One region of the Cellvibrio japonicus Ueda107 genome, then DNA from elsewhere that is predicted to be linked to it. Evidence: predicted binding sites of a transcription regulator. Region 1 holds the regulator's gene; each other region holds the start of a gene.
The links. Region 1 encodes PhoB, which activates phosphate uptake and scavenging genes when phosphate is short. Its sites were predicted from a motif close to TGTCATAAANNTGTAACA; they were not measured.

Region 1 (7,877 bases):
CTGGCCGATGCGCTTTTGGGTAAAGGGAATATCCATGACCAAACCGGGGCGACCGGAGAAATCAATCACCACGCGCGACAGCGCTTCGTCCAGTGGCACATAGGCATGGCCATAGCGGCGAATACCTTTTTTATCGCCAACCGCCTTGGCAATTGCCTGGCCGATGGTGATGCCGATATCTTCTACCGAGTGGTGGTCATCAATATGGGTGTCGCCATCACAGGTCACATCCAGATCAATCATCCCGTGGCGGGCAATCTGATCCATCATGTGTTCAAGGAAGGGAACTCCCGTGTTGAATACACCCTTACCGGCGCCATCCAGATTAAGGCTAACGCTGATTTTGGTTTCCAGGGTGTTGCGGGTGACCTGGGCGATACGGTCGGACATAAACAAGTCTCGCGGGATAGAAAGTCGAAGGGTGCGCGAATTATATAGATTTGAGCCACCAAATTCACGGAAACCGCGGCTATGGCGGTGATTAAACCAGCGACACCCCCCGAATCCTGGCGATCCTGCTGCTCTTTATAAAAAGTCGGTATTAAGCCTTACTTGCAATCACAGGGCTATGGATTAGGGTTAAAGCGTTACAGGGCAGCAGTCGCCGCCCAAGGCAGGCCTATAGTGATAAGACATACACACCCCATGAGACAAACCTTGACCAACGATCTTAACCCTATCCGGGTGCTCATACGGCAGGCCCAGGAAGAGGATTCAGCATCAGGACGATTGGTAGACTTTCTGGAACACCGCCAGGCGCACCTCCACAACGCCATTAAACTCCCCACCGAAAAGGCCGCTATATGCCTGGCTGATTTCGTCATGCGCTATATACGCCATGTACCTGACTTTATTGAAGCCATCAGCACCATGGCCAAGGAGGCGGGAATTTATAGCGAAGTATCGCCACTGCTCAAGATCGCCAGCGATTACTTCCTCTCCCCGCCAAGCCTGGTGGGTGAACACAGCCAGTTGCAAGCCCTGCTGGATGAGGCTTACCTGGCCCACCGACTGCTGGAAGAAGTGAATGATCGCTTTATGGCCCAGAGCGGTATCCCTCTGGCGCCGATGGACATGACCCTGGCCAATATCATTGCCCATGAACTGATTGGCGAGCCCTTCGCCAATGAGCTGGACCAGGCCGTGCTTTTCTCGGCGGAACTGCTGCTGAATGAGCATCGCCTGGAAGGGGAAAACGTGCGCCGCTATGTGTACCAGCACCAACACCAGGGCTGGGAAGAAGAATTGAAACGCTGGCCCTGCCTGACGGAAGACCTGGCCATAGAAATCGATTTTGGCAAACCGCCGGGGGTATGGCACTAGCAGCCAACCCGGCGTTAATCACAGGCTGCCTATTTTTCCTGGAAATCGGGTTTTTCCACAGGATCAGGAGTTTGGGTGCCGGCGTTTTCTATGGGCTCGCCCTCCATGGAGGCATTCATGTCGCGGTAGCGCTCTTCGTCCAACATACCCTCACTTTTAGCCACCACTATCGCACCGACAGAATCGCCGGTGATATTGACCGCTGTGCGCGTCATATCCAGCAGCCGATCTACGCCGATAATCAACGCAATCCCCTCCACCGGTAACCCTACTGATTGCAGCACCATAGCCAGGGTCACCAGGCCTACACTGGGCACACCCGCTGTGCCTATAGAGGCCAGGGTAGCGGTGAGGATAATCATCAGGTAACCGCCAATGCCCAGGTCTATACCAAATGCCTGGGCAATAAAAATAGCGGCAACCCCCTGCATGATGGAAGTGCCATCCATATTAATGGTTGCCCCCAGAGGAATGGCAAAACTGGCGATCTTGTTGTCTACGCCCATCTCATCGCGACACACGCGCATATTAAAAGGCATGGTGGCACTGCTGGTGGCCGTGCTGAAAGCAAACAACATCACCTTCCATTGTTTTTTGAAAAAGGTCACCGGGCTCAACCCGGTCAGGCTGCGGATTAACAATCCATAAATCACTACACCGTGCAGCAGTAACACAAATAGCACGGTGAAAAAGTATTTAGCCAAATCCAGGATCGCGCCAAACCCCAATTGGGAAAACAATTTAACCAACAGGCAAAAAACCCCATAGGGCGCGAATTGCATCAGCAACATCACCAGGCTGATCACAACATCATTAAGGCTATTAAAAAACGAACTAATTACCTTGCCCGATTCCCCGGTGGTGCGAGAAATCGCAATACCGAACAAAATTGCAAACACAATGATCTGCAACATGTTGGCTTCCACCATGGCCGCCACCGGATTACTGGGGAAGATATCAATCAGCATGCTCTTGATCGACGGGCTTTCCGGTGGGGTAAAATTAACCGCCATATCCATTTGCACCCCGGCACCCGGCTGGATCAGCAGTGCAAAACCAACCGCCAGTGTCAGGGCAATCACCGAGGTCAGGGTGTAATAAATAACGGTCTTACCCGCCATAATTCCCATGCGACTGTGACCACCCAGGGCCGCAGCACCGCACACCAGGGACACAAATACCATGGGGACAACCAGTAGCTTGAGCGAGGCGATAAAGATTTGCCCCAAGGCATCAAACAACCCCTCTATCAGGTAAGTTTGCAGCCACAGCGCCACACCAGTGAGCGGAAGCAGCTGGCCGTCCGGGCCCTTTTCAACCCCTGCCAGCAAATTGAATCCCGCGCCCAGGAGAAACCCCAGCAGCATCCCGATCAGAATTTTTGTGGTCAGGCTCATACCACCTCCAGACAAAAAGCCCCGGCGGTCGCCAGGGCTTGTGGATTATTCATTAACGGCGTCTTTCAGTGCCTTGCCGGCCTTAAAGCTCACGCTCTTGCTGGCAGCAATCTGGATTGCTTCACCAGTTTGCGGGTTGCGACCGGTACGGGCAGCGCGCTCACTCACCTGAAAAGAGCCAAACCCCAACAGGGCAACACTTTCACCGCGCGCCAGCGCATTGGTGATCTGCTCCACAAACGCGGACACCACCAGGTCAGCTTTGTGAGCGCTGAGTTCTACTGTATTCGCGACAGCAACAACGATATCGGTCTTATTCATGGGTAACTCCTTGAGTGTGATAAACAAAAGCCGCAAAACCGGCCAAAGCGCGCGAGTTTACCTGCTGCAAGCGCATTCGTCGCCCCTTGCACAGTACATACCCCCTCGACCAGAGCCACAAACTGGTACACTTTCGCCCCATTTGGGCCAGCCCCCCCAGAACCAATACCACCAAGCCCATGGAGTTTCGCTTGCCTGCTCTGCCTACCACCTGTGATGCGACCATGCTGCCCCACCCAGCCAGTGTTCCCCTGCGCTGGCGCCCCGTGCAGCACTGGCCCCGGGCAAACAGACCAAACCTGGCACTGCGCGACTGGTTAAGCCATGAAGGTTCACTCACCGCAAGGCTGCAACAGCGAAGCCAGGGGTACTTCCAGGTGCACATACTGCGCCAGCACCTGGCACTACCGCACCTGGACGAGCGCCAACTCCTCGGCCAATACCGACGCCCATCCCTGGCATTGATACGCGAGGTCATCCTGCAAGGTCGCGGAGAAGACTGGGTATTTGCCCGCAGCGTCCTGCCTTTACAGAGCCTCACCGGCCGCCTGCGGCATTTGCGCCACCAGGGCAGCAAGCCCCTGGGAGCCTTCCTGTTCAGCCGCCCGGACCTGGCGCGCAGCCCCATCGAACTGGCCTGTATCAGCCCGCAACAGGGCTATGTTCCCATTAGCCTCTACCAGCAGGCGCAGCACCTCTGGGGAAGGCGCTCGGTTTTCTACCTCGACCGCAAACCCTTGCTGGTCAGTGAAGTCTTTCTCCCCAGCTTTTGCCAGGGTCTGGCACACTCTCAACCACGCTAACAGGCCCACAGGATTGACCCATGCCCGGTAAGTCACCCAAACCCACTAAAAACCGCAGCCCACGGCACAAGGCACCGATAACCAATCGCTGGCTGACCAAGGCTACCCATTACGTACAGCTGATGCGTCTGCACAGGCCTATAGGTATCCTGCTGCTGCTATGGCCAACCTGGTGGAGCCTCTGGCTGGCGGCCAAGGGGGCTCCCAGCCTGAAAAACCTGGTGATCTTTACCCTCGGGGTGATCCTGATGCGCTCGGCCGGCTGCGTCATCAACGACTTCGCTGACCGCAGGATCGACGGCCATGTAGAGCGTACCCGTGAACGCCCCCTGGCTACCGGCGCTGTTTCCAGCCGCGAAGCCATCGCCCTGTTTGTGGTGCTCTGCCTGGCTGCCTTTGGGCTGGTGCTTAACACCAACCTGCTGACTATCCAGCTATCCGTGGGTGGCCTGTTGTTAGCCTTCTGTTATCCCTTTATGAAGCGTTACACCCACTTGCCACAAGTGATCCTGGGGGCCGCCTTTGCCTGGGGGATTCCCATGGCCTATGCGGCTGAAGCCGGGGAGATTCCCGCACAAGCCTGGCTGGTTTACCTGGTTGTCGTTGTCTGGACGGTGGTCTATGACACCTTCTACGCCATGGTGGACAGGCCCGATGACCTCAAGTTGGGCGTCAAATCCACCGCCATCCTGTTTGGCGAGCAGGACAGGCTCATCACCGGTATCCTCCAGGCCATCACCCTCTACACCCTGCTGTTGGTGGGCAAGCGCTTTGACCTTGGCAGTTACTACCAGCTCAGCCTGGTTGCCGTGGCCGGGTTATTCATCTACCAGCAATGGCTGATCCGCTACCGCGCCCGTCAAGCCTGCTTTAAGGCCTTTCTCAACAACAACTGGGTAGGATTTGCCATATTTACCGGTATAGCGCTGGATCTGGCCCTAAAAACATGACGGCCTTGTGACATTGTCATAATTCCGTAACACTGTATTTATTAAATAGCGTCACACGATGTAAGCACCCACCAGGCACAGTGTTATGACCGGACGCAAAATTCTTATTGTTGACGACGAATCCGCTATTCGCGACATGCTGCGTGTCGCGCTCGAAATGGCAGACTACCAATGTATCGAAGCAGGCAATGCGCAAGACGCACACAGCCTGATCATCGACGAAAAACCGGATCTGATCCTGCTCGACTGGATGATGCCCGGCACCAGTGGTATAGAACTCGCCCGCCGCCTCAAACGCGACGAGGTCACCGCCAACCTGCCCATCATCATGCTCACTGCCAAAGGTGAAGAGGACAACAAAATCCAGGGCCTGGAAGTCGGCGCCGACGATTACATCACCAAACCTTTCTCACCGCGCGAATTGGTTGCCCGCCTCAAAGCGGTATTGCGCCGCGCAGACCCACACGTCAACTCCGCCCCGATTATCGTTCAAGGCTTGTGCCTGGACCCGGCCAGTCACCGCGTCACCATCAATAACCAATCGGTCGACATGGGGCCTACGGAATACCGCTTACTGGAATTTTTCCTCACCCACCAGGAAAGAGCCTATACTCGCAGCCAATTGCTGGATCACGTCTGGGGTGGCAATGTCTATGTCGAAGAGCGCACAGTGGATGTCCATATCCGCCGCTTGCGCAAAGCCCTCGCCATTGATGGCCACGAAGATCTGGTGCAAACCGTGCGCGGTACCGGTTATCGTTTTTCCACCAAAATCGAAGCCTGATAAATACCCCGCACCTACCGCGAGAGGCCGCTCAGCTTGTTAAAAGGTTTCACTGCCGAATTGCGTCGCATCGGCCTGATTTTGTGTATCGCACTCATAGTTGGTGTAGCAGTAGACCATATCACCCTGGCGCTACTGCTCGGCAGTACCATCTACATCATCAACCATTTTTTACAATTGCATAAACTGCACAGCTGGACCACCCGCAGCGATCAACCACCCCCGGAAAGCACCGGCCTCTGGGGTGAACTTTTCGATAGCCTCTACCAACTGCAACGCCACCAAAAACTGGAAAAGGAACAGTTGCAAGCGGTCATCAAACGCATCCAGGAAATCACCTCTGCCCTGAAAGACGGGATCATCATCCTCGACTGGCGCGGCCACCTCGACTTCTGGAACCCTGCTGCACATCGCATGCTCGCACTCAACACCAAAGACCAGGGCCAATCCGTCATCAACTTTATCCGCCACCCCAAATTTGTCAGCTATTTTGAAGAGCGCAACTACAGCGAGCCGCTGGAAATTCCCTCACCTCGCTTTCCTTCCAAATACCTGCAATTCCAGATCACACCCTTTGGCAACAACGAGCGTTTGATTGTAGTGCGCGATACCACGCAATTACACAACCTGGAAAAAATGCGCCAGGATTTTGTTGCCAACGTTTCCCACGAACTGCGTACGCCGCTCACGGTTATCAATGGCTATGTTGAAACCCTTGCTGATAACAACACCACTCCCGCCTGGGATAAGCCCTTGCAACAAATGCTGCAACAGGCCAAACGCATGTCGCTGCTGATTAACGACTTGCTGGTACTCTCCAAACTGGAAACTACCGAGGCCGGTCACAATCACAAAGCGATTAATGTCGAACAATTATTGCAAGTCGTCAAAAGCGAAGCCGATGTGCTAAGCAGTGAAAAAAGCCAAACACTCACTCTCATCTGCAACAACACCACCAAACCACTCACCCTGCAAGGCAACGAAAAGGAACTGCACAGCGCCTTTTCCAACCTGGTCACCAACGCCATCAAATACACCCAGGCAGAAGGAAAAATTTCCATCCTGCTATGGCAGGATAAAAACCACTTCTACGTCTCCGTCAGCGACAACGGCCCCGGCATAGAAGCCAAGCACCTGCCCCGCCTCACCGAGCGCTTCTACCGTGTAGACGCCAGCCGCAACAGCGGTACCGGCGGCACCGGCCTCGGCCTCGCCATCGTCAAACACGTCCTCATGCGCCACGACGCCGAATTAAAAATCACCAGCGAAGTGGGCAAAGGCAGCGTGTTTATGTGCGTATTCCCTCTACCTCAATAAAACCTAATAACAACGAGTTAAACCGAAGAAAATCGGCATATAAAATACATCGAGCGATGGTTGTTTAAATAACGCTTTACGATGCAAACTTGCCTTGAAAAAAAGTTCATTACTTGCAACGTAAATCCAGTTCGTACTCCATTCATACCTAGTACGCCTTATACAAACTGCGCACAATTAAAAATTATTGAATCTTTAGTAAATTTTCTTAAAAAGAGAAAATGCAACCTATTTCAAATTTTTCTTATTTAGCATAAAATCAAGTAGCTTACGCAAAAATTTTTACCCCTCCCGTAAAGGAAAAACAGAAAATTTGAGAGGTTCTCATGAAAGGAAATATTCAGGATGTGTGCAAAACACTAATTTTTGTTATTACAATACTTAATATCACTGCCTGTGGTGGTAGCAGTAGCAGTAGCAGTAGCAGTAGCAGTAGCAGTAGCAGTAGCAGTAGCAGTAGCAGTAGCAGTAGCAGTGTTCAAAATACTGCTCCTATTGCCAACGCAGGACCAGATAAAACGACTAATGAAAGGGAAGAAGTTGTTCTGGATGGAAATACCTCTTCAGATATAGACAATGACCCACTCGCTTACAGCTGGACCCAGATTTCAGGTCCCAGTGTTTCCCTGACGGATGCGAATACGGCGACAGCCAAGTTTATAGCCCCAACTGTAGCAGTTGATACACCAGCAGTATTTCGACTGACAGTTGATGATGGTTTGTTGAACCATACTGACGATATCCTGATTACAATCAAACCTGTAACCGACAGTATATCTATTGCAATACTCGGACTCGGCAATGAAATTCTAGTTACCAATGAACCAACAATCTCTGTGGCAGGCATAGCCAGTGCTGACGCCCCTATCAACAAAATCAGCTTCAACAATCCATCATCTGCAATATCCGGTGACGCGGCGGGAATAGAAAATTGGTCAGTTTCAGTGCCTCTGGCTATTGGCGACAATCCTTTGACTTTTAC
Region 2 (7,877 bases), 530 kb from region 1:
ATGGCATTAGCCCCGATCGCCGGGCGCAGGGCATTGAGCATAAAACCGCGGAAGAAGAATTCCAGGAAGATAAATTGGGACAGGTAGAGCAGCTCCCAGGTGATCAGGTCAAACCAGCTGCGTCCTGCATGGCGATAAAAGGGGTAGTGATTAACGAAATCCTCGCCCAGGCTGACCAGGTACACAAACAACAGAATCGGGCTGAGCAGGAGTAAATAGCCGCGCCAGTGCTGGCTGACCTGGTTCCAGCGCCAGCCGTGATCGCGGATGGGTTCACGCAGCGCGAAATGGACCAGGGCAAACGGAATCAGGATAAAGGCGACCAGGTGCCAGAAGGTCCACCACAGATAACCCGCTAGCTCAAGCCAGCCGGCAGTTTCCAGTTGCAGCAAATAGTCGTTGGATGGCTTGCCTTGCCATTGCGCCAGCAGGCGCAGCAGGTCGTGCAGGTTGCTGGAATACTTGGCGTAGTGCAGCAGTAACAGGCAGACACTGACGCAGGCAAGAGTTAACAGTACCCGGCGCAAGGCCTGGGGGCGGTTGAGCCGGTAGGCATCCGGCTCCTGGTCGATGCGGTCGAGGGCAACCAGTATCTGGCGCGGGTGAAGGCGGTTGATCAGTGAGCGCAAGGGGGCACCTGTCGGTCATGTTGTTATGGAATGGCGCCGACTATATCACTGCCTTGTGTCAAGGCGTAGCGGCGGTTCGACGGGCTTTTTTGGCTTCTTCCTGGGCAATTTCATGCAAGTCCATGAACTTGAAAATCACATTGCGCGCCAGGCGGGTTTCCGAGTTGGTCAGGAACACCATGCCAATGCCCAGGTCGCGGTTAAACACCACCTCGGAACGGAAGCCTTTTACCCAGCCACCGTGGTGGGCAAAGTTTTTGTAGCGACCATAGTCAAACACCCGCCATCCCAGGCCGTAGGCGGTATTGCCCACAGCGTCGCGCGTGCCGTAGTGGTTTTGCGCGGGGGAATTGTGCGTGACGCGCGCCTGCAATTGTTTCAAGGTGGCTGGTGAGAGCACATCCGGACGCTTGCCCAGTTGGGCCATAAGGAAACGCGACATATCCACAATACTGGCATTGGCCCCGGCGGCGGGGGGAATGCGGTAGTAGTTGGGGGTGACATGGGTGGGAATCCAGCGTTTACCGCTGGCGATATGGGGGCTGGCGCGATTGGGTGAGGCGAGGAAGGATTCCAGGCCAAAGGAGGCGCTGCGCATATTGAGCGGGGTGAACAGCTTATCCTCGACAAAATCCTCAAAGGGTTTGCCGTACTGTTTACTGACCATATCCCCGGCCAGGCTATAGGTGATGTTCTGGTAGGCGTAACACTTGCCCGGCTGGCAGACAAAGTTAACCAGGCGCAGGCGGCGCACGGCTTCAGCGTAGCTCATACCCGCTTCGATCACACTGGTATTGGCGTGGCTGGGAAGCCCCACACTTTGCGACAGTAAATGGCGCAGGTTGATCTGTTCGCCATAGCGGGTGGATTTGAATTTGACATCGGGTAAGACGCTGGTGACCTTGGCGTTCCAGCTCAACTGGCCTTCCTGTACCAGGATGGCTGTCGCTGTGGCGGCAACCGGTTTGGAAACCGATGCCAGGCGAAAAACAGTATCGGGGGTCATTTTTTCGCGCGTTCCCGCACGTTTTACCCCATAGGCCTGCAGGGAGCGGATCTGTCCCTGGGACACGATCACAATGGCCACCCCGGGGACATAGGGGGCAATTTCCCTGGCGACATAATCCTCGAACTGGGTAACAAAGGCTTCCGGATGGCCCTGGGGATAGCGCGGTGCGGCTATGGACGCGGTGGTGATCAGGGGGATTTTCTTGGCCAGCAGCTTGCTGTTGCGGATTGCCTCATCGCTGGCGATATCCGCTGCCGGGGGGATCTTGTCATCAGCCCGGGGGTTGGCCCTGCTTGCTGCAGGGGGCGCCGGTTTGGGTTGTACGGCGGGCTGGGCTGGTTGGGCAGTTGCCTGGGGGGGATTGGACACTACAGCTTGGGGGTTGTGCTCCAGCGTCTGGGTGAACTGGGTGCTATTCAGTGTGGGGGCGCTGCTGGTTGTGGCGCTACTGGGGGCGTTAATGGCCTGTTGGATAGGGAGCGTCAGCGGAATGGTGACACGCTTGTCATTGGCGGACAGCAGCGGGCTGAATACCAGCGCCATGAGCGCGATGAGCTGGGGCAGTTGGCGGATTGACCCGCTCCCTGGGACGGGACAACGGTAATCTGGGCGCAGGTACTTCAAAATCGGCATAGCACTCTTAAATAAATTATCAGCATGGGCGTTTTCATCCTGATCTGAAACGAACAACGCCACTGTCGACTGGCGGTCAGGCCGCACAGCATCGAGTGGCGTTATCTTCCTTTAGTGTTGCGTTATGCGTTCTCGGCTGCAGGGTTTATCGGTTATCAGTGTAGCTGTTTGTGGCTATCTGCAGGCATCAGCAAAGGGGCTGTTTTCACTACAGGGTTTTTAAATATTCCACCAGTGCCCAGCGATCCTCATCCGATAGCGGTTCCAGCTCACCGGCTTTGACCCGTAAATCGTGAATAGTGCCGTATTCGTGGCCGCTATTCAAATCACCGGGGCGCGTGGTGCGTAACAAAAAACCATCGTAGCCTTCACTGCGGAAACCGACCCGGAGCGGATCAAACTCGCGCGCGCCCACACGGAACTCATCGCGGCGATAGACACCCTCCTCGGGATCCCCCGTGCGCTGTTTGGGCAGCAGTAAATCGTAGAGTGTGGGTACTGAACCATTGTGCAAGTAGGGCGCTGTGGCCCAGATGCCATTTAGCGGTCGCGCCTTATAGGCGCGCAGTGAGGCATAGGGATCGGCCGTGGTATCGGGCTGGTAATCACCGGTTTTGATACTGGGTTTGAGCTCGTTGTTAAAAAAGGAATGGGCCAGCATATAGAGCCAGTCGAGGAAGCGATGCACTAGCCATTTATCCGGGTCGGGTGTGGCGACAACCCCGGTAGTGGCGGCGGTGAGGATTTGCAGGGCGGGGGCACGGTTTTGAATGACCTGGCTGCCAATGCCTCCGCGCAGGTAAGTGTTATTAAAGTTTCCCGAGTAACCGGTGTAGTTGACGCTGTTAAGCGCAGTGGCGGGATCGGTACCGACCTGGTTCACGTTCGATAGGTGCGCGACAATTTTGCGATCCCAGTCGGTGCGGTCGATCAGCTCGTGGCAGGACTGGCAATGTGTGGCATAGAGCCATTGGCCGCGCCGGACTTTCTCCGGGTCAATTTTCCACGCGGGCTCTGCATCGAAAATAGCCTTGGCGTTTTGCTGGTTCTCGTGGCTGGTGGCAAGGGTTGGCCAACGTGGGGAGGTCAGGCTTTTCAGGTGCGCCTCCAGGCGCGCCAGGTTGACTGAATCAATCGAGGAGGTGAAATCGATGTGCCGGGTTTTCTTCTGTTGCCCCGTCAGCCAGGCGGAGAGGCTGAATCCCGGCTTTTGCGCGCTCCAGTCGAGTATGGCAAATACACCCATCACCTCGCCCGCGTTGCGCCCCAGGGGGCCAACCCCGGCATTGGCTGCCAGGCCATTCCATTGCACGTAGTCGGAGTGGGGGACATCCCACAGGTAACCGTAACTCACCGGCGCATTGGCCTCATTAAAAATATGCTGCTTGATACGGGTGATGTCGGCGCGGCTGAGCCCCGGATAGCCCGCCGCTGTTGAGCCCAGGCGGGTGATGACCTGGACAAATTGCCGGTCGCTGATAATGGTCTCGCTGATGCCGTCCAGTACCCGGCTTACTTCGTCCGGGGTGAGCAAATACTGCCGCTGGTCATTGGTGGCGCCGAGCAGCACAGCTTCCAGTTGCTGCCGGTTGATCATGTATTGCAGTACCCGGTTATAGATGCGCCCGAAGGCGTCCAGGCGCGCATAGCCATAGTCAAACGGCGAATGGTTGATGCGGTTATAGAGGTTAAGGCTGGCGGTCCAGGTTTCCAGGTCGGCGCGGATTTGGGAGGGGGTTTTGTAGGTGTTATTGCGCGCGAGCACGGCGGTGACAAAGCGCTGGTATTTTTCGTCGTTATCAAGGGTGGCCTGGAGGCTCTGCTCAAGTCCGCTCAGGAATCCCACCATATCGGCCATGCTGGGGCCGCCATCAATACGGATTGCTTTGCCGTTGTAATTAATCTGGCTGGTGTGGCAGGCAGCGCAGGTAAAGCCCAGGTAGTCCACGCCCTGGTAGGTATCTTTGACGAAGCCGACGGGCAAACCATCGCGGTTAAAAAAGGTGGGTTTTTGGGGCAGGTAGCGATACCCGTCCATGTTGGTGTTAGCGCGGAACAGGGTTTGGGTACCGGCCTGTTCCAGGGCGATAAAAAAATCGTAGGGCAGCAGGGCCGAGCCCTGGGTGGTGTTGTAAAACCAAAGGCTATCCGTGGGGCTCCAGCCCTGGTCCAGGTAGATAGGGGTGGAATACGGCTCGCCGAAGCGATCCTGGCTGATAGCAAGCGCACCTCGCTCCGGATCGTTATCCCACCGCTGGTAGGTCTTACCGATCGCTAAGGCGATTAACATTGCCCCCAGGATGAGCAGGAAGGCGTAGATTAAGAAGCGCCACCGCAGGCGACCAACAATAGTGGCAATACGGAAAATACCCATGTCTTGACTCCCGGATTAAGCCTTGCGTTGAAGTTGTGGTGGTTACAGCACCTTGCCCGGTGGAGTGCACTGCAGGAAATATTGGGTGGTAAAGATACATTTGGTCGTAAAGATACTATGGGGGCCAAATCAGGCCAATCGAATTGGCATATAAATTTGCGGGTTGATGAGTCCGGCTTGCCAAATCCAGGTGGTTGCGATTAGTGTAGCTGCCGTTTTCCTATTACCTTGTCCGAGGAGCTGAGTATGAAATGTTTCGCTGTATTTGTTATCGCCCTGGCCTGCCTGAGTAGCGGTTGCTCCTGGGTAAAAGTCTCCGAACAGGGGAGCTCTGTGGCAGTTGCCAATCTGGCGAACGTGCGCGATTGCAAAAAACTGAGCACAGTAACCGTGCGTGTTAAAGACAATTTTGTGGGTTCTATGAAACGCGACCCTAACAAGGTTGCCCAGGAGTTGACCAACCTGGCGCGCAATGAAGCGGCAGCGGAAGGCGGTAATACTATTGTACCGGTGAGCCAGGTTGCCGATGGCCGCCAGAGCTTTGATGTGTACAACTGTTATTGATTGCTGATGTTCTCGCCCCGGCAATGCCGGGGCCATGTCTCCTTCCCGCCTGTTTGGTTTTTATTCCTGACCCTGATTCCCGAAATCCAATTCTTTGCTAGGGTTAATTCAGCGCTGTCTTATTTCTGTCACATAATTGCCATAATTTAGCGGGCATCCTTTGTTTCAGAATCGTTTCATTGCTTGCTCCCCGAGGTATAAGGTGTCGGACGCCTATTTCAATCGCGAACTCAGCCTGCTGGAATTCAACAAGCGGGTGTTGCATCAAGCCTATAACCAAAACTTGCCCCTGCTGGAACGGCTGCGTTTTTTGTGTATTTTTTCCACCAACCTCGACGAGTTTTTCGAAGTGCGCGTGGGTGGTTTGCTGGAGGTGCTTGAGCGCAATGCCCCGCCGACAACCGGCCCCGATGGCCTGGCGCTCAAGGAAACCCTGGATGAAATTTCCATTCGCGCCCATCAGCTGGTGCATGAGCAATACCAGATACTCAACCGCGAACTGATCCCGCTGCTCGCCACAGAGGGTATCCGTGTGCTGCGGCGCGAGGAGTGGAGCGAGGCGCAGGTGGCCTACCTGCAGCACTATTTCCATAGCGATGTGCTACCCGTGCTGAGCCCCATCGGCCTGGACCCGGCGCACCCCTTTCCGCGCATCCTCAACAAGAGCTTGAATTTTATTGTGCGCCTGGATGGCAAAGATGCCTTTGGGCGCAACTCCGGGCGCGCTATCGTCCAGGTGCCGCGCTCGCTGACCCATTTGGTTGAATTACCGTCGGCATTGGTAGAGGGCGGGCGCGCCTTTGTGTTTATCTCCTCCATCATCCATTACTTTATGGCCGAGATTTTTGTCGGCATGACGGTGATGGAGTGCTACCAGTTCCGCCTGACGCGCAACTCGGATATTTTCCTCGACGAAGAGGAAACCGAAGACCTGCTGCGCGCCGTCCAGGGTGAGCTGGTGTACCGCCAATATGGCGACGAGGTGCGCCTGGAACTGACCGACACCTGCCCGGCGGAACTGGAGCAATTCCTGCTGGAGCGCTGCGAAATCAAACCGCGCGATTTGTATCGCATCAATGGCCCGGTCAACCTCAACCGCTACAGCGATTTATTTGAGTTGATCAAGGACGCGCGCTTTTATTTCAAGCCGTTTGTGCAGTCCATGCCCAAATTGCCCAAGCGCAGCAGCTCTTATTTTGATGCAATCCAGCGGCAGGACATCCTGTTGCACCACCCGTTTGATTCATTCCAGTGTGTGGTGGATTTTTTGCGCGAGGCTGCCGCAGACCCCCAGGTACTGGCGATCAAGCAAACCCTCTATCGCACCGGCTCCAACTCGCCCATTGTGGATGCGCTGGTTGCAGCGGCCAAAGCGGGCAAGGAAGTGACAGCAATTGTTGAGCTGCGTGCGCGTTTTGATGAAGAGCAAAACGTCGCCCTGGCCGAGCGCCTGCAGCGCTATGGTATCCATGTAATTTACGGGGTGGTGGGTTTTAAAACCCACGCCAAGATGATCCTGGTGGCGCGCCGCGAAGCGGAAAAATTGCGCTACTACGTGCACCTGGGCACCGGTAACTATCACCCGCGCACCAGTAAAATTTATACCGACTATGGTTTGCTGACCTGCGATAAGGAAATCGGTGAGGACGTCTACCGCATCTTTTTGCAGCTCTCCAGTATGGGCAAAGCTTCCAAAATGGATGCGCTGCTCTATGCACCGTTTACCCTGCACAAGGGCATGGTCAAACGCATTCGCACCGAGCGTGAAAATGCCGAGCAGGGCAAGCCGGCGCGCATTATTGCCAAGATGAATGCGCTCTACGACCTGGAATTGGTGAATGAACTCTATGCGGCCTCCCAGGCCGGGGTGCAAATAGACCTGATCGTGCGCGGCGTGTGCCAGTTGCTGCCGGGGATGGCAGGCCTGTCAGAGAATATCCGCGTGCGCTCAATTATCGGTCGCTTCCTCGAACACCATCGCGTGTTTTATTTTGAAAACGGCGGCAATCCGGAATTGTTTTGCTCCAGCGCCGACTGGATGCTGCGCAACATGTTCCACCGGGTGGAAACCTGTTTCCCGATTCGCCATAAAAAAATCCGCGAGCGGATTATGGAGGATCTGGAGCTCTATCTGCGCGATAACACCCACGCCTGGTTGTTACAGCCCGATGGCGCCTACGTATTGGCCCGGCCCGGCACAGATGAAGAGCCGGTCGATGCGCAAGCTACCCTGCTGGAACGCTGGGCGGCGCATAACTGATCCAATGCCCGTTCAACAACCACCCGCGACCTGATCCGGCGTTGGCAAGGCAGTCCGTCGCTTGAGGCGACGGGCTGGATAAGCATTTATCCGAATAGCGAAAACCCCATCATTTCTCCTGCGCAGTCTCCCACAGAACGCGACTTTCATACTTGCAGATAAATCTGACTTATATACCCTGTGTTGCGCTTTTTTTGTGCAGTAAAGCGAGTATCCGCGAATAAACCCAATAACGAGATAACTGCCATGAAGATAACCATGCAAGGAAAAGAACCATCGCGGTCGCCACTCTGGCGCCCCCAAAACCGATCACTATTTCATAGGCTATGCAAGCAGGTCCTGGCGCTGGGGTGTAGCGTTCTGCTGGCGGCCCCTGCCTTCGCCGCGCGCCAGGCGGAGTATCTGGAT
Region 3 (7,877 bases), 380 kb from region 1:
AGTGACAACTGGCGAATTAAATGGCTGTCGTCGTCCAGTACGCCGTCACCTTCTATAAACGCCAGCAGCTTGTCGGCTTTGATAGCAATGGCAACATGTGTAGCCACATCGCTAAAGGAAAGATTGAATACTTCGCCCGTTGGTGAATAGCCGCAAGGGGATAACAGCACAACCGCACCGGAATCGAGCGCCGTATGCAGGGCGCGGGTGTTGATGCGACGCACCTTGCCGGTGTGCTGCAGGTCTATGCCTTCGATTACACCATAAGGCATGGCGACCACAAAGTTGCCGCTGATGACCTGCATGTCGGCGCCGTGCATGGGGGAATTGGGCAGTCCGGTGGATAGTGCGGCCTCCACCGTTGTGCGCGCCTCACCAATGGCTTGAATAACCAGGCTCAGGCTTTCGCTATCGGTGATGCGCAGGTTTTTGTGGAAATTGCTGTAAGTGTCTGCGACCTGCAGGCGTTCGTCGATTTGTGGACGTGCGCCATGTACCAGTACCAAACGTACCCCGAGGCTGGACAGCAGGGCTACGTCATGGATGATGTTGTGGAAGTTGGGATGCTTGATTCCCTCGCCCGGCAACATGAGCACAAAGGTTCTACCCCGATGCTTATTGATATAGGGCGATGAATGGCGAAACCATTTAACGTAGTCTTGGGAAATATTGGGCACGTTTGTTCTCTGGTTGTGAATATGGCTTATAGACAGTAACGCTCAATCAGTTCGCGCAAAATTTTCACCGCTGGCTCTATTTGGTCGAGCGGAATAAATTCATCGGGCTGGTGCGCCTGGTTGATAGAGCCGGGACCTAGCACCAATGTTTGCATACCCAACTGTTGCATAAAGGGAGCCTCCGTGGCAAAGGCAACGCTTTCGGCACTGTGGCCGGTGAGTTGCTCGCAAACTTGCACCAGGTCGCTGGTTCTGTCCTGTGCGAAGGGATCTACGCCTTCAAACAGGGAGGAGAGCACTATATCTGTCCCGGTGCGCTCTGCAATAGGGGTAAGGCGCTGTTGGATAGCCTGGCGTATGGCTTCATTTTCCATACCGGGTAGCAGGCGCAGATCGAAATGCAGCTCGCAATCAGCACAGATCCGGTTAGCGCCGTCACCGCCGTGAATACAACCGAGGTTGAGTGTTGGTGTTTGCACGGCAAAACCCGGGTCCCGGTATTTCAATTGCAATTCACTGCGCAGGGCCAGTAATTCTCCCATTACATTGTGCATGGCCTCCAGTGCGTTATTGCCCAGGGCCGGGTTGGACGAGTGGCCGCTTTTACCGCGCACACGAATAGCTTCCATCATGATGCCTTTGTGGGCGCGCACCGGCACCAACCCGGTTGGTTCACCGATGATGGCGCAGCCTGGTGTTGAGCCCTGCATCCCCTCGCGCACCAGGGCACGTGCACCGCTCATGCTGCTCTCCTCGTCAGCGGTGGCCAGTACAATCAGTGGGTGGCGGAAACGTGTATACAGGTAGGGCTTTACTGCTTCGATAATGACCGGGAAAAACCCCTTCATGTCTGTTGCGCCCAGGCCATAAAGTTTGCCGTCTTTTTCCGTGAGGGTGAACGGGTCGCTCTGCCAGCGGTTGGCATCATAGGGCACAGTGTCTGTATGGCCGGCAAGTAGTAACCCTCCTTCACCTTTACCCAGGGTGGCGATGAGGTTGGCTTTCCCCGGTTGCTCCAATGGCATCACCCGGGTGATGAAGTTCATGTCGGCAAAGCTGTTGGCCAGGTAGTCGATAACCGGGCGATTGGGCATGTCCCACTCGGGTACAGCGCAGCTTACAGAGGGAATAGCTACCAAATCCCGTAGTTGTTGGCGGTAGTGCTTAGCATCGAAAGTCATGGGGTGATATGCCCTTGTGGCGAAAGCCTGTATCGGGTTGTTATCGGTGATCGGGCATTAAAAAGCAAGTTCTGGCAAATAAAAAGCCCGGCGAGGAAAACCGGGCCGGGCTTTGGGGGCAATCAAAGGCTAGCGCCTTAGCTGAATAGCCCTTTAAAGAAGTAAAAGAAGAGAATGGATAGGCCGGCACCGGCGGGTAGGGTGATTACCCAGGAGGCGAAAATGCCGCCGATAACCCCCAGGTTCAGGGCGCCAATACCGCGCGCCAGGCCGACGCCCAATACCGCGCCTACCAAGGTATGGGTGGTAGAAATGGGCAGGCCAATACCCGAGGCGATAACCACCGTGGCGGCGGCGGCCATTTCTGCGGCAAAACCGCGGCTGGGGGTCAGTTCGGTAATTTTCTTGCCGATGGTCACCATGACTTTGTAGCCGTAGGTGGCCAGGCCAATAACAATGCCGGTGGCACCCAGCAGCAATACCCAGGACGGCACCAGGGCTTTGGTCTCAACTGCTCCGGCCTGAACCACGGCGATTACCGCTGCTACCGGGCCTACGGCATTGGCCACATCGTTGGAGCCGTGGGCAAATGCCATGGAGCAGGCGGTAAAAATCATGAGGACGCCAAATACACGCTCCACGCTGGAAAACCGATTGCTTTTGTCCGCATGCGTATCCTGGTTGATACGGCTGAGCAGGTAGATACCTATACCGGCAACCGCAATGCCAATGAGTGCGGCAATCACCACTGCCTGGATGAAACCGAACTCAATATGATGCTCCTTGAGCACATACTTGAGCCCTTTGAGCAGGGTAACCATGGACAGGAAAAAGCCCACTGCAAACATGTAAAAGGGAATGTAGCGCTTGGCGTTGCCGAAAGGATCTTCGGTGTCCAGGATAAGGTGCTGCACCGAGCGGAAAATCCAGAAGGAGATAAAGCCGGCAATCACCGGGGTAATTATCCAGCTGCCCACAATGCCCCATACCTGGCCCCACTGTACCGCATCTACTGAAATACCCACGGCGGCGAAGCCAATAATGGCCCCGACAATCGAGTGGGTAGTGGATACCGGCCAGCCGAGGATACTGGCGATTAGCAGCCAACTGCCCGCCGCCAGCAGTGAGGAGAGCATCCCGTAGACAAACAGGTCGGGGTGGCTGGACATGATATCCAGCTCAACAATACCGCTGCGGATAGTTTCTGTTACTTCACCACCGGCGAGATAAGCACCGGCAAACTCGAACACCATGGCGATAATAATCGCCTGCTTCATGGTGAGCGCACGCGAGCCCACCGAGGTTCCCATTGCATTGGACACATCGTTGGCGCCAATGCCCCAGGCCATAAACAAGCCAAAAACGCACGCCAGAACAAACAGCACCTGGCCGTATTCAGCAAATAAAGTCATTATGGAATCCCCAAATTAAGATCGATTAGTGCGCCAGCAGCAGCTGCAAACGCCCGCCTACATCGTGGGCGCGGTTGGCGATATCGCCGACCCAGTCAATGATGTTGTACAGAAACATCACATCCACAGGGGGTAACTGGGCCTCCAGGGCAAAGAGGGAGGTACGGACGCCAATTTCCAAGTGGTCGGCCTTCTCTTCGAGTTTGTCCAATTCCTTGATCATGTTTTCAACGACAGTCAGCTCGCGCCCGCTAAAGCCGGTTTCGAGCAGCTCATCGAGTTCGTTGATCGCTGTCAACGCCTGTTCCGCCGCGGCTACGCTGGCGCGAACAAACTCATTCATCTGGTCTTGCATGCTTGCCGGGATAGTCATTTTGCGGCCCATGATAATGCCGGCAATGTCTTTGGCCCGGTTGGGGATGCGGTCCTGCATGGTCAGGAGTTCAAGTAGGTCGGTGCGGGGTACAGGGAGGAAAAGGCTTTTGGGGAGATGGAGGCGGAGTTGCTTTTTGATGTCATCAGCTTCGTGTTCATATTTGACAACCTGCTGCTGGATTTCCCCGGCAAGTACCCAATTACCATCGGTCACCGCCTCGAAAAACCCTACCAACTGGCCGGCAGCTTTGATCGCAACAGCCATATGCTCCTGCATAGGCTTAATCGGCGAACGGCCGAAGAGGTTGGATAAGTTAGCAAACGGCATGTGATATACCCCTTTGGTGAAAAGTGTGCGCAGTATAAAAACTTAGTTAGCAAAGGTCACTTGCTCTGTGAACTTTTTATGACAGCATGACGCGCGGTAGAGTGGGCTGTATGGGATAGGCCATGCAGATTCCTGGTGCAGGAGCCGCTACAATCCCGCTATGACCCCATGAATAACGATGGAATACCCCTAATGATGGTTCAGCCGATTTTGGATCGCTTCCTGGATTTACGTGGCATTGTGGATGACCTGGTCGCCGCCGGGCATATGAGCCGGGTGGATGCCAACGTGCTCCTGGGCGCCTCGCGCACCCGCGAGCAAGCGATTATGCATCCCCTTAGCTACATTGCTACCCAGGCAATCGAGGATCAACAGCGCCCCGGTAAAACCCTGGATGCGGAAACCCTGACGGCCTGGCTGGCAGAGATGGCCCGTATGCCGCAGTTTCATATCGATCCCATGAAAATCGACGTGGCCAAGTGTACCGAGGTTGTCAGTTACGCCTTTGCCAAGCGCCACGGCATCCTCTGTGTGCAGGTAAACCAGGATCATGTGGTGATCGCCTGCCTCCAACCCTTTATGGGGGGCTGGGAGCCGCAGGTTGAGCATGTGGCGCGCCGCCAGATTAAAAAGGTGGTCGCCAATCCGGCGGATATCGAGCGCTATATGGTGGAATTTTACACCCTGGCGCGCTCTATCTCCGGTGCCAGCGGGGCAGCGGCGGCCTCGGCGATTACCAACTTTGAGCAATTGGTGGAGCTGGGCAAGGCCAGTGATCCGGATGCCAACGACCAGCATATCGTTAAGATTGTGGACTGGCTGCTGCAATACGCCTATGACCAGCGCGCCAGCGATATCCATATAGAGCCGCGCCGTGAATTCGGGCGTATCCGCTTTCGTATCGATGGCGTTTTGCATTACGTCTATGAACTGCCCGCCAATGTGGCGACCGCTGTCACCAGTCGCCTGAAGGTATTGGCGCGCCTGGATATCGCCGAGAAGCGCAAGCCCCAGGATGGCCGGATCAAAACCCGGCGCAATGATGGCAGCGAGGTGGAGCTGCGCATGTCCACCCTGCCCACCGCCTTTGGCGAAAAGCTGGTGATGCGGATTTTTGACCCGGAAGTGCTGTTGCGCAGCTTTGCCGACCTGGGTTTGGTCGGCGATGACTACCAGCGCTGGCACGGTATGCTCACCCGACCCAACGGCATACTGCTGGTTACCGGGCCAACCGGTTCCGGTAAAACGACGACCCTCTATTCTTCCCTTCGCCAACTGGCGACCTCCGAGGTCAATGTCAGCACCATCGAAGACCCGATTGAAATGGTGGAAGAAAGCTTCAACCAGACCCAGGTACACCACAAAATCGGCCTGGACTTTGCCGCGGGTATCCGCAGCCTGATGCGCCAGGACCCGGACATTATCATGGTGGGCGAGATCCGCGACCTGGAAACCGCACAGATGGCTGTGCAGGCTGCGCTCACCGGCCACCTGGTACTCTCGACCGTCCACACCAATGATGCGCCTTCGACTATCGCGCGCCTGCTGGATCTGGGCGTACCCTCCTATTTAATCAATGCCACCTTATTGGGGGTGATGGCGCAGCGGTTGGTGCGTACCCTGTGTCCACACTGTAAAGAGGAGGGCACAATCCATGCGCAGGATTGGCAGGAGCTGGTCTCTCCCTGGAAGGTCAATGTCCCCGCCAAGGTCTATCACCCGGTGGGATGCCTTGAATGTCGCAACACGGGATACCTTGGGCGCCAGGGCATCTATGAAATCCTGGTGCTGTCCGACAACCTCAAGGAGCGTGTAACCCCCAGCTGTAATTTGCAGGATATGCGGCGCCAGGCGATGAAAGAGGGGATGCGTACCCTGCGCTTGTCGGGCGCACAAAAAATTGCCGCCGGGTTAACCACTATGGAAGAGGTTATGCGTGTAGCGCCACCGCCGGAAAAGGCGAATTAATCATTGTCTGCATGTCCTCCGGCAGTGGCTGGGGGAGCGAACCGATTGTGCAGTGATGTATCCACTTGAACCTATCAGGGAGTTGTTATGTACCGTTTGCATATCGCCAACAAAAACTATTCGTCATGGTCATTGCGTCCCTGGGTATTGATGCGCGCCCTGGATATTCCCTTTGACGAAATCCTGCACCCTTTTCCCGAGCAGGGAGCCTGGGACCAGTATCGCCAGTTTGCGCCCAACGGCAAGGTGCCCTGCCTGCAGGATGGCGACCTGACCATCTGGGATTCATTAGCGATTGTGGAGTACCTGGCAGAACAGCATGCCGGTGTTTGGCCTGGGGATACAGCAGCGCGCGCCTGGGCGCGCAGTGCCGTGGCGGAAATGCACTCCGGGTTTCAGGCCCTGCGTTCCACCTGTGGTATGAACTGTGGCTTGCGCATTGAATTGCCTGGTTTGTCGCTCGCCGTGCAAAAAGATCTGGCGCGTATCGATGAACTGTGGAGCCAGGGTGTGTCCCGTTTTGGCGGGCCATTTCTGGCGGGAAGCCAATTCACGGCGGTAGACGCCTTCTTCGCGCCTGTGGCATTCCGCGTGCAAACCTATGGGTTACCGCTATCAGCGATTGCACAGGCCTACAGCGAAACCCTTGTGCAATTAGCGGCCATGCAACAGTGGTATCAGGCTGCCTTGTTAGAACCCTGGCGTGAATCGGCCCATGAACAGGAGGCGTTGGACGCTGGCAGGTTGCTGGCCGACTATCGCAGCGCCTAGCCGTCATCATTCGGTCACCAACACCTGCCATGCTTGGGCTGGAATGAATCTGTAGCGAGGTCGTGATCATGGCACTGAGTTTTTGGCAGGTATTGTTGGTGGTTGTCTTGTTTTTGCTGCTGTTTGGACGCGGCAAGATTCCGCAATTAATGGGCGACCTGGCGGAGGGGATTCGCAGTTTCCGCAAGGGTGTGAGCGATGTGTCTGACACACCGAACACGGCAAATGCGGAGCAAAAAACCGAGCGGGTTGACGAGCAGAAACAGGCATAAACCTGTTTTGATCCGGCGTTGAAAAGACACGCCTTAAAAAGTCTGTTCACAAAAGAGGTCGCTATTTTTTAGCGGCCTCTTTTATTGTCGAAAATTGCTCCCGGCCATTTTTTGTGGCTGCCATCCATGGCAGCCACCCCTGCGGGGCCGCCGCTTCCGGCGTCAAAAATTGCTCCCAGCCATTTTTTAAATCGGCAACGTCCTTGTCACAGGTCGGATTAACCTCTGGCGCGGTAGCGCAGTACACCGAGCCCCAGCAATCCACTGGCCAACAGCAGCAAACCGGCGGGTTCAGGCACCTGGCTGACAGCGAGGTTGTAGTGATAGCCATCGTAACCGCCGAAGTCGCGGCCGCCGACGATCAGGGTATAGAAACCGGTTTGTCCAATGGCAAAATCACTCAGCGATTGGCCATAACTCCACAGGCTGGCGCCGGCGAGGTAGACCGCACTGCCAATATCGCCGCTGTTATCAAACAGGCCAAACAGCAAATCGCTGGCGCTCACCTCTCCGAAGTAAAGGCTGAACCCCAGCGACAATTCGTTACTGGTTAAATCCAGCGCGAGTGTTTCCCCCTCGGTAGCGTTAAAACCCCAGAGGTTTACCTGCTCGCCCCAACTGTTTAAACCGAAGGGCGCATCGCTCCAGCCGAAGTTGATATCCACCGCGCCGGTGTAATTGCCTGAGCCCTGGATTTCACCGTAGTAATGGACGGGAAGGGCCTTGGCACCGGCGGCGAGCACCAGTAAAAAACATGCAGCTAATAACGGTTTCATAGTGAATTTCCTTGTGAATAAAAAAATTAAAGAATGCCTTCGTTCCAGGGGCCGGTGATGGCGAAGGTGACGCCGGGGCTCTGGATATTGACGAACAGCCAGCGGTCGTAGAAGCAG
Region 4 (7,877 bases), 1.6 Mb from region 1:
GAGGTATTGACGTCTTTTTCGGCCACGCCGTCATAGAGGTTGCGCATGGCTTCGTCGAGAATGGCTTTTTCCTCTACACCGGCCAGGCCCGCACAGGCCTCGCTCACAATGGTGCGCATACGGGCGATATCCAGCGGGGCGCGGGTGCCGTCGGCCTGGGTAACGCTCATGGCGGGGTAGTCGGGATCGGCTTCGGTTTTGTTCACTTCTTTCTGGGCGCGACGCAGGCGGGCGTGCTCTTCGCGGTAGAGCACGTAATCGCGGGCTACTTTTTGCTCGCCGGCGCGCATCAGGATAAGTTCGACCTGATCCTGGATTTCTTCGATATGGATGGTGCCGCCGGAGGGCATACGGCGCTTGAAGGTGGCCGTGATCTGCTTGGTCAGGTTGTCGACAGTCTCGCGCACACGGGTAGACGCAGCGGCAGTGCCGCCTTCAACGGCCAGGAAGGCTTTGGTCATGGCGATAGCAATTTTGCTCGCATCGAAAGGTACCACTGTGCCATTGCGCTTGATCACCCGCAGCTGTCCCGGGGCTGTGGCGCTGAGGCCATTGTTGTTGCTGAGGTCGGCGTGGCTGCTGGTGCTGGTGGTCTGTTCAATGTCAGTGTGCATAGACGTCTCCCGCGTGAGGTCTTTTCCGTGGTGATGTTGATTGGTTTGGTCGTGCGTTTCGCATACCCGGTTGCTGGCCGGAGCCCCCTGGCCTTCTCCCGCAGGGCATGACTTATGCCGGTGGCGGAATAGGGCACTCTTACTTGATTATCAGGTTCTGGTATTGGTTATCAGGCTCTGGAAACAACAAAACCACTCTACCAGGGCAGTTGCCGATGGCACATCGGGCCATCAGGCAACCACTAGATATAGTGGTGGCTATCCCATACTGCTGATCTGCCAATAACACTCGCAATAACACTTGAATCAAGCGATGCCTTGGTTGCCTGGCCTCGAACTAACAGGGCCGGCGATCAATTGGGGCAAAATCTGGCGCCAGGGGCGGCCGCAAATCGGGCCGTGGATAAGGTTGTGTGCCTCGGGCAAAGGCCGGACTAAAAAACCTATATCTAGGGGTTTGGCGCGAATGGGCTACAAGATAATGCGGTAGGCTTATTTATGCAAGCTTGAAAACCTGTGGAAAAACTGTTGGTAGCCTCGGTAAAAACTGGGGGGAAGTCCGCAAACACAGGTATTGCGCGGCTAATTACCTATGTTGCAGTTGTCGCTTCGATTTAGATTTTTTTCTTATAGGCGTGATTCGGGTTTATGACTACATCTTGTGTTGTGAACTGGCGCAAATTTTGGCCGGATGCCGGGGGACTGGATTGTCGCGTTGTCGTGCACCACAGATTTTTGTACAGGATGGACAGGATATATAAGGAGGAACGAAAAAGGGGCCTTGCAGCCCCAGCAGATATGTCGCTTGGCGTCCTTGCCTGAGTTGTGAATAGGGTTCTATCAGGCGCCAATCACACCGCCGTCATTCTTGGTGATGATGACTGTGGCTGAACGCGGGCGGGCGCTACCACCTTCTGGCCAGTTGCTGGTGAAGTTTGTGGGGGTAGAGCGGTCGCCCGGGTGTTGGATGTTGATGAACAGGGTTTTCAGGTCGGGGGTGGCGGTAATACCTGTGATTTCACAGTCCGTCGGACCTACCAGGAAACGCTTTGTTTCCTTGGTTACCGGGTCGGCGGCCAGCATCTGGTTATTGCCGAAAGGGCCTGCGGATTGCTGGGAACCACTCATGTCGGTCTGTATCCAGAGTACACCGCGCTGGTCGATCCACAGTCCGTCGGGGCTGGCGAAGTGGTTTTCGGCGGTCAGGGCCACAGCGGCAGTGCCTTCGCCGGTGGTAGTGCCTACATCACCGCCAAGCAGGAAGATATCCCAGTTGAAGCTGGTGCCATTGGCATTTTCACGCCAACGGATAATGTGGCCGGTGGCGTTGTTAGCGCGGGGGTTAGCCGCATCGGTTTGGGTACGGCCGGTATTGTTGGTGAGCGTGAAATACACCTCGCCGGTGTCTGGGTGTACCGCGCCCCACTCAGGGCGGTCCATCGGGGTTGCGCCCATCACATCGGCGGCCAGGCGGGTGTTAACCAACACATCGGCCTGGTTGGCAAAGCTCACACCGGCTGTTGCCGCCTTGGCAATAAAGTTGGCATTGGTGATGTCCAGCGGCAGCCATTCGCCGGTGCCATCGCTATTGAACTTGGCGACATAGAGGGTTCCGCTATTCAGCAGCCAGCCGCCGGCAGTGGCTTTGTAGTAGGGCTCGGCTGAGACGAATTTGTAGATGTATTCATTGGTGGAGTCATCACCGGAGTAACAGACAACCGGTTGGCCTTCTACCGCGGGGGCAAAGATCACGCCCTCGTGGCCAAAGCGGCCCAGGGCTGTGCGTTTTTGCGGGCGACCTTCGGGATCGAAGGGATCGATTTCGACCATCCAGCCGAAGGTGTTGGGCTCGTTGCGGTAATCTTCCAGGGCACTGTCGCCTTTGGTTGAGGCATCGAAACGCACATATTCATCAGAGCCGGACTCTGCCAGCTCCCAATAGTAGCGGCCATTGCTGCTGGGCACGCCATAGGCACTGTGTTCACGCGGTTGGGCGGCATCCTTGTTGACGAAGTAACCGGCCCAGTTTTCCTCGGCCGTCAGGTAGGTATTCCAGGGCGTGCTCCCCATACCACAGTTGTTCAAGGTACCGCGGGTACTGGTACCGTTGGGGCTGTATTTGGTGGCCAACAAGCTGGAACCGGCTGCCGGGCCGCGAATGTCCATCGGGGTGGCACCGGTGATACGGCGGTTGAAGGGGCTGCTACTGACGACTTCCCACTGGCTGCCGTTTTGGCGGATATGAATTACGCTCACACCGTGTGCAGCAATTTCCTTGCGCACTTCATCTGTGGGGCGGGTTGCGCCCAGGGTAACGCCATTGGTGTGAATCAAATTGGGATCGAAGTATTCATGGTTCATGACCAGAAGACCTTCATTGGAGTTGTTGCCAGTGGTTTTGGCATCGATGGGGTAAAAGTGGATGCCATCGTGGTGGGTGCCTACTTGTTGTTCCTGGTCGGCACCGCTGTTACTTGCATCATCTTTGTAGGCGGGCAGGTTGCCAGTCAGTGGCGTCCCCCAGGGAACAAAGGCTGTTGCGCTATAGCCTGCCGGTACGGTGATGGTATCCGTGCGGGTAGTGGCGATAGCCGCAAAGCCCAGCAGCGGCGCTACCGACGAAGAACTGGAACTGCTGCTGGATGATGATGGTGTACTGGAGCTGGATGAAGAGCTGGAGGAGCTGCTTTTCTTGTCATCATCACCACCACAACTCACCAGGCTGGCCCCCATAAAGGCGGCAACGGCAGTGCTCAGGCTACCTTTCAGGAATTGGCGGCGTTGGGTCATGACTTCAGCAAAGCTGATGCCCTTGGGGCGGTTGTTAAGGGGTTCAATACCGGAGTTATCGATTTCGTAAACAGTCTGGTCGGTCATCGGTTGCTTCCTGATTTTTTGGTGTTAATAAAATGGGTGCAATCGATTAAAGCCAGGCAATGTGTCAGCTTTGCGACAAATCCATGACGTTTTTTTAAAACCTGGGGTGGGCCAGGCATGGGCGTTGCGGGTTTTATGGTGAGAAAAGCGCTGCCAGGATGTTTAAATCTGCTAGTCTTGGCGCATATGAATAATGACGAACGTTGAGTGTTATGGAATCCAGTGTGCAAGCGGCTAAGCCCGATTATTCCGTGTATCGCCGGGTGATCGGCGATTTATTGAGCGGCAATGAACAATTGCCCAGTTTGCCGATTATTACCTTTGAAATTCGCAAGGCCATGGAGCAATCCAATCTGTCCATGGTGGAGTTAAGTAAACTGCTCACCAGAGATCCTGCCCTGTCCGCTGTATTGTTGAAATATGCTTCCAGCCCTTTAATTGGCAGCCAGAACCCGCCCCAGACCCTGTTGGATGTGATACGCCTGTTGGGGATGAACCAGGTGGAGCGCATTACCATGGTTCACTCCATCAAAAGCCTGTTCTCCATGCACTCGGCCAAGCACAAACGCTTATTCCTGGAGGCCTGGCGTCGCCTCGCACTCAAGGCAAGCCTGAGTACCTATATCGCCAAGCATTTGAAGCAAGTGGTGCCGGATCATGTATTAATGGCGGCGTTGATGAGCGAAGTAGGGACTCTGGCAGTGTTGTCAGCCTTTAAAAAAAGTGATGAAACGCCCGATATTCCCACTTACATTGCACTGTGTCGCGAGTACGCCAAATCCCTGGGGGTGATCACCCTGAAAAAATGGCAGGTGGATGAGCAGTATCTCAAGGTGGTGCAGGAAGTCGGCAAATGGCAGGGTGAGAGTCCGGGGCCGATAAACCTCAGCGATATTATTAATTTGGGGTTGTACCACGCGCTGAAATTAACCCACACCAAAACCGATTTGCCGCCGCTAAAAGACATCACGGCCTATCAAAAGCTGGATGAGCCGCACAATAAAATTATTGCCGGTGGTCTGGATGTGGTGATGACCAATATCCAGGAAATTCGTGTAGTGGCTAAAAGTTTATTCTGACCCGTCATAGCGCTGTTTGCTGTTGCGCAGACAGCTCCCGGTTTTTTCCCCATTGTCATTGCTTGTCGTTTCTTGGCTGTTCTCTCCGCTTAAAACAATTTTTATCTTCGCCTGCGCCTGTCATCGAAATGTAGCTTTGCGCGTCTAGGATGGTATTTCCGATTAAATCCCAAAGAGGATAACAACCATGCTAGTAATACCACTCCCTGGAGTGGCGGGCGGTTTTTGCCTGTCTGCCAGTCCACCGCCTTCGCTGTTAATAACTTCGCCTGTTCCCTTCATTTCTGGTGCTGACACTTTGTCCGGTGCACATCAGGTCTGTCCTGCTCAGTCTATTGCCCTTGATTAAAGGAACTCTCATGAAAACTGCGAAATCATTATTATCGCTGGCGATTGCCTGCGTTGTGACTGCTCATACCGGCCTTGCTCTTGCCCAGGCCTCTGCCTCCAACAATGCGCCGGCAACTGCCCGCGCTACCAGCCAACTGGGCAGCGTGACCGGTCGGGTCATTAACCAGGCAACCGGTAGCTTATTGCAAGCGGCAACTGTCCGCGTACTGGAATTGAACCGCGAAGTGACCACTGGCCGCGATGGCAGCTTCGTGTTAACCAATATACCTGCGGGTAATTACACCCTGGAAGTCAACTACGGTGGTCTGGATTCGCAGCGCTTGCCGATGACGATCACAGCTGGCCGCAGCCTGCGCCAGGATATTCGTTTGACCAGTGCGCGCTATGGCGTGGAAGAAATGCTGGTAACCGGTCGTGCCGAAGGTTTTGCCTCGACCATCAATCTGCAGCGCAATGCTGATAGCCTGCGCACCGTAGTATCTGCCGATGCCCTGGGCCAAATCCGTGAAGGCAATATCGGTGATGCGCTGGTGCGCTTACCGGGCCTTTCCGTGGAAACCCGTGCAGGTGTGCAGCGCACCGCTACCATTCGCGGTCTGGCGCCACAGTACAATACGGTCACTGTTGATGGTCTGCGTATGACTAACGTAGACGGCAATCGCGATATTGCACTCGATAGTTTCCCGGCCAATTTATTAGCGCGGGTAGAAGTGATTAAAGCCCCAACACCGGATATGTCTGCCGATGCCATTGGCGGTACTGTTGATCTGGTCACCCGCTCTGCCTACGACCGCGACGGTCGCACTTTCGACGTGCAACTGGGTACGACCCTCAATGACATTCGCGATAGCTGGAACAAACAGGCGGGTATTACCCTGGGGGATACCTTTGGTGAAAACCGGCAATTCGGCTTGCTCGGTTCGGTATTTTATTTCCGCGATGAGCGCGGTTACGATGTGGTAGATACGGCTTACACCGTCAGCAGCGCCGATAGTTTTTTTATCAATCGCTCGCTCTATTACGATCGCGATGAAATGAAAGATAAGGTCGGTGCGGGCCTGATGTTTGACTATCGTCCCAGCGACGACACCAGTGCCTATATCAAAGCCATTTACCACTACGATTTCCGCGAACTGTGGCGGCGCGGAACTGATTACCGCCCCAACCCGGCAACCCAATTTGACGTTACACCGGATGCGGGCTCTTCCACCGGTGGACGCGTGGATTCCATTGTGTTTTATCGCGAGCCGAAAAACGTTTTCCAAATGTATACCGCCGGTATCGAGCATCGCACGGGCGACTGGGTATTGGATGGCCGCCTGGGTTACTCCAAAGCGAAAAAGGATTATCCAACCACCTTGCAGGTGGTTAATTCCTTTAATGGCGTAAACCTGACTTATGATCGCAGTGACCGCGATTTCCCGGTATTTACGGTGGATAACGCTGTTGACTTGAGTAACCCATCCAGTGTGGCCTTTCGCCAGTTCGATACCAATCAGGTTCCGCGTGTGGAAGATGAGTTGAGTGTCGATGTGAATGCGCTGCGCGAATTCAATACCGGTCGTTTCCCCTGGAGTATCAAAACCGGTTTCCGCGCAACGATTAAAGATGCATCGCAAGCGCAACCGGACACAGTGCGCTACAGCGGTTTAACCGGCGTGAGTGCGGCTAGCCTGCTGGAGTATTACAGTAATAGTGATTTTATGAGCGAGTCCAATGGCCGCGCGCAATTGTTACCTTTCTTTCCCGATTGGCGCAAATACCTGGAGTTGCAGCAAACCAATCCTTCTGCATTTACGCAAAACGCTGCCGCACAGTTATTCAGTGCAGAAACCCTGGCCAATGCCGATTTCACCATTGGTGAGGATATTTTGGCAACCTATATCATGGGGACTGTGGATATCGACAAGCTCACCCTGTTGGGTGGCGTGCGGGTAGAAACGACCAGCATTGATAGCCAGGCGAATGAAGTGGCGGTGGATAATGGTCAAATTACCGATATTACCCGTGTCAGCGATAGCAACGAGTACACCAATGTGTTGCCCAGCCTGCATTTGCGCTATGCCGCCATGGATGATCAATTAATTGTGCGCAGCTCAATCAGCAAAGCGATTTCACGCCCGCCACCGGGTGATTTGATTCCCTCCAAACAGGAAAACGCGCAATTAAACCAGCGCATTATCGGTAATCCGGCATTGGAGCCCGCAGAGTCGATCAATTACGACCTGACAGCAGAATATTTCCTGCCGCCGCTGGGGGTGATTTCTGCCGGTGCCTTCTACAAGGATATTGATAATTTTGTGTTCAGCTCCAGTCGCATTGCATCCGATGGCGTGGATGAGCGTACCCGTATTAATGGTGATGGTGGCAAGGTGCGCGGCTTGGAATTTGTATGGTCACAGGATTTGACCTTCCTGCCGGGATTGTTGAGCGGCTTGGGTGTGGAGGCTAACTATACCTGGCTGGATTCCGAGGGGGTTTATCCAGGGCGCGATGATGACTTACCCCTGGTGAATTCACCGGATTACATCATCAACGGAATCCTGTCATACGCACAGGGGCCGTTCAGTATGCGCATTTCCATGAATAAGATGCCGGATCGTTTGGAGTCGGTGGGTGGTCGCGAGGCTTTGGATAAATATAATGCAGCCAGTACGGTATGGGATCTTGCGTTTAAATACCGTGTACTGGATCAGCACAATATTTTCTTCAACGTGAAAAACCTGACCAACGAACCCACGGTTCAGTTCCAGGGCTCGCGCGATAATCCCACCAGTGTGGTGTATTACGGGACCCAATATACCCTGGGTGTGGATTTAAGCTTTTAATAATTTTTCTTTGTGACAGTAACTCCGCCGGATATTTCGGCGGAGTTTTTTGCTTTTTAGGTTTATATACATGAAGAATATCATTAATCGGCTTTGCGCTTTGGTACTATTCAGTTCTTTGTCCATTG

Region 2: a site for PhoB is predicted at 5,325-5,342, ahead of ppk1 (polyphosphate kinase 1). Genes of this name have one in related genera too.
Region 3: a site for PhoB is predicted at 4,040-4,057, ahead of CJA_RS02365 (TIGR00153 family protein). Genes of this name have one in related genera too.
Region 4: a site for PhoB is predicted at 3,552-3,569, ahead of CJA_RS07650 (PhoX family protein). Genes of this name have one in related genera too.

Annotation. Positions count from the first base shown of each region.
Region 1 covers NC_010995.1:201,128-209,004, reverse strand. Annotated here, with positions in the region: gene hisB (imidazoleglycerol-phosphate dehydratase HisB) at 1-390, opposite strand, end outside; gene CJA_RS00775 (hypothetical protein) at 658-1,323, shown strand; gene CJA_RS00770 (dicarboxylate/amino acid:cation symporter) at 1,353-2,720, opposite strand; gene CJA_RS00765 (HU family DNA-binding protein) at 2,766-3,041, opposite strand; gene CJA_RS00760 (chorismate--pyruvate lyase family protein) at 3,266-3,844, shown strand; gene ubiA (4-hydroxybenzoate octaprenyltransferase) at 3,865-4,794, shown strand; gene phoB (phosphate regulon transcriptional regulator PhoB) at 4,880-5,578, shown strand; gene phoR (phosphate regulon sensor histidine kinase PhoR) at 5,615-6,895, shown strand; gene CJA_RS00740 (PKD domain-containing protein) at 7,222-7,877, shown strand, end outside.
Region 2 covers NC_010995.1:4,251,154-4,259,030, reverse strand. Annotated here, with positions in the region: gene CJA_RS17175 (CPBP family intramembrane glutamic endopeptidase) at 1-620, opposite strand, end outside; gene CJA_RS17170 (serine hydrolase domain-containing protein) at 688-2,181, opposite strand; gene CJA_RS17165 (di-heme-cytochrome C peroxidase) at 2,480-4,645, opposite strand; gene CJA_RS17160 (DUF4156 domain-containing protein) at 4,892-5,209, shown strand; gene ppk1 (polyphosphate kinase 1) at 5,412-7,469, shown strand; gene CJA_RS17150 (rhamnogalacturonan lyase family protein) at 7,716-7,877, shown strand, end outside.
Region 3 covers NC_010995.1:584,917-592,793, forward strand. Annotated here, with positions in the region: gene argA (amino-acid N-acetyltransferase) at 1-677, opposite strand, end outside; gene argE (acetylornithine deacetylase) at 704-1,858, opposite strand; gene CJA_RS02360 (inorganic phosphate transporter) at 1,996-3,270, opposite strand; gene CJA_RS02365 (TIGR00153 family protein) at 3,296-3,973, opposite strand; gene tfpB (type IV pilus assembly ATPase TfpB) at 4,166-5,941, shown strand; gene CJA_RS02375 (glutathione S-transferase family protein) at 6,029-6,712, shown strand; gene tatA (twin-arginine translocase TatA/TatE family subunit) at 6,781-6,984, shown strand; gene CJA_RS02385 (PEP-CTERM sorting domain-containing protein) at 7,203-7,760, opposite strand; gene CJA_RS02390 (alkaline phosphatase PhoX) at 7,787-7,877, opposite strand, start outside.
Region 4 covers NC_010995.1:1,816,094-1,823,970, forward strand. Annotated here, with positions in the region: gene CJA_RS07645 (ribonucleoside-diphosphate reductase subunit alpha) at 1-614, opposite strand, end outside; gene CJA_RS07650 (PhoX family protein) at 1,455-3,491, opposite strand; gene CJA_RS07655 (HDOD domain-containing protein) at 3,704-4,570, shown strand; gene CJA_RS07660 (TonB-dependent receptor) at 4,930-7,749, shown strand; gene CJA_RS07665 (purple acid phosphatase family protein) at 7,820-7,877, shown strand, end outside.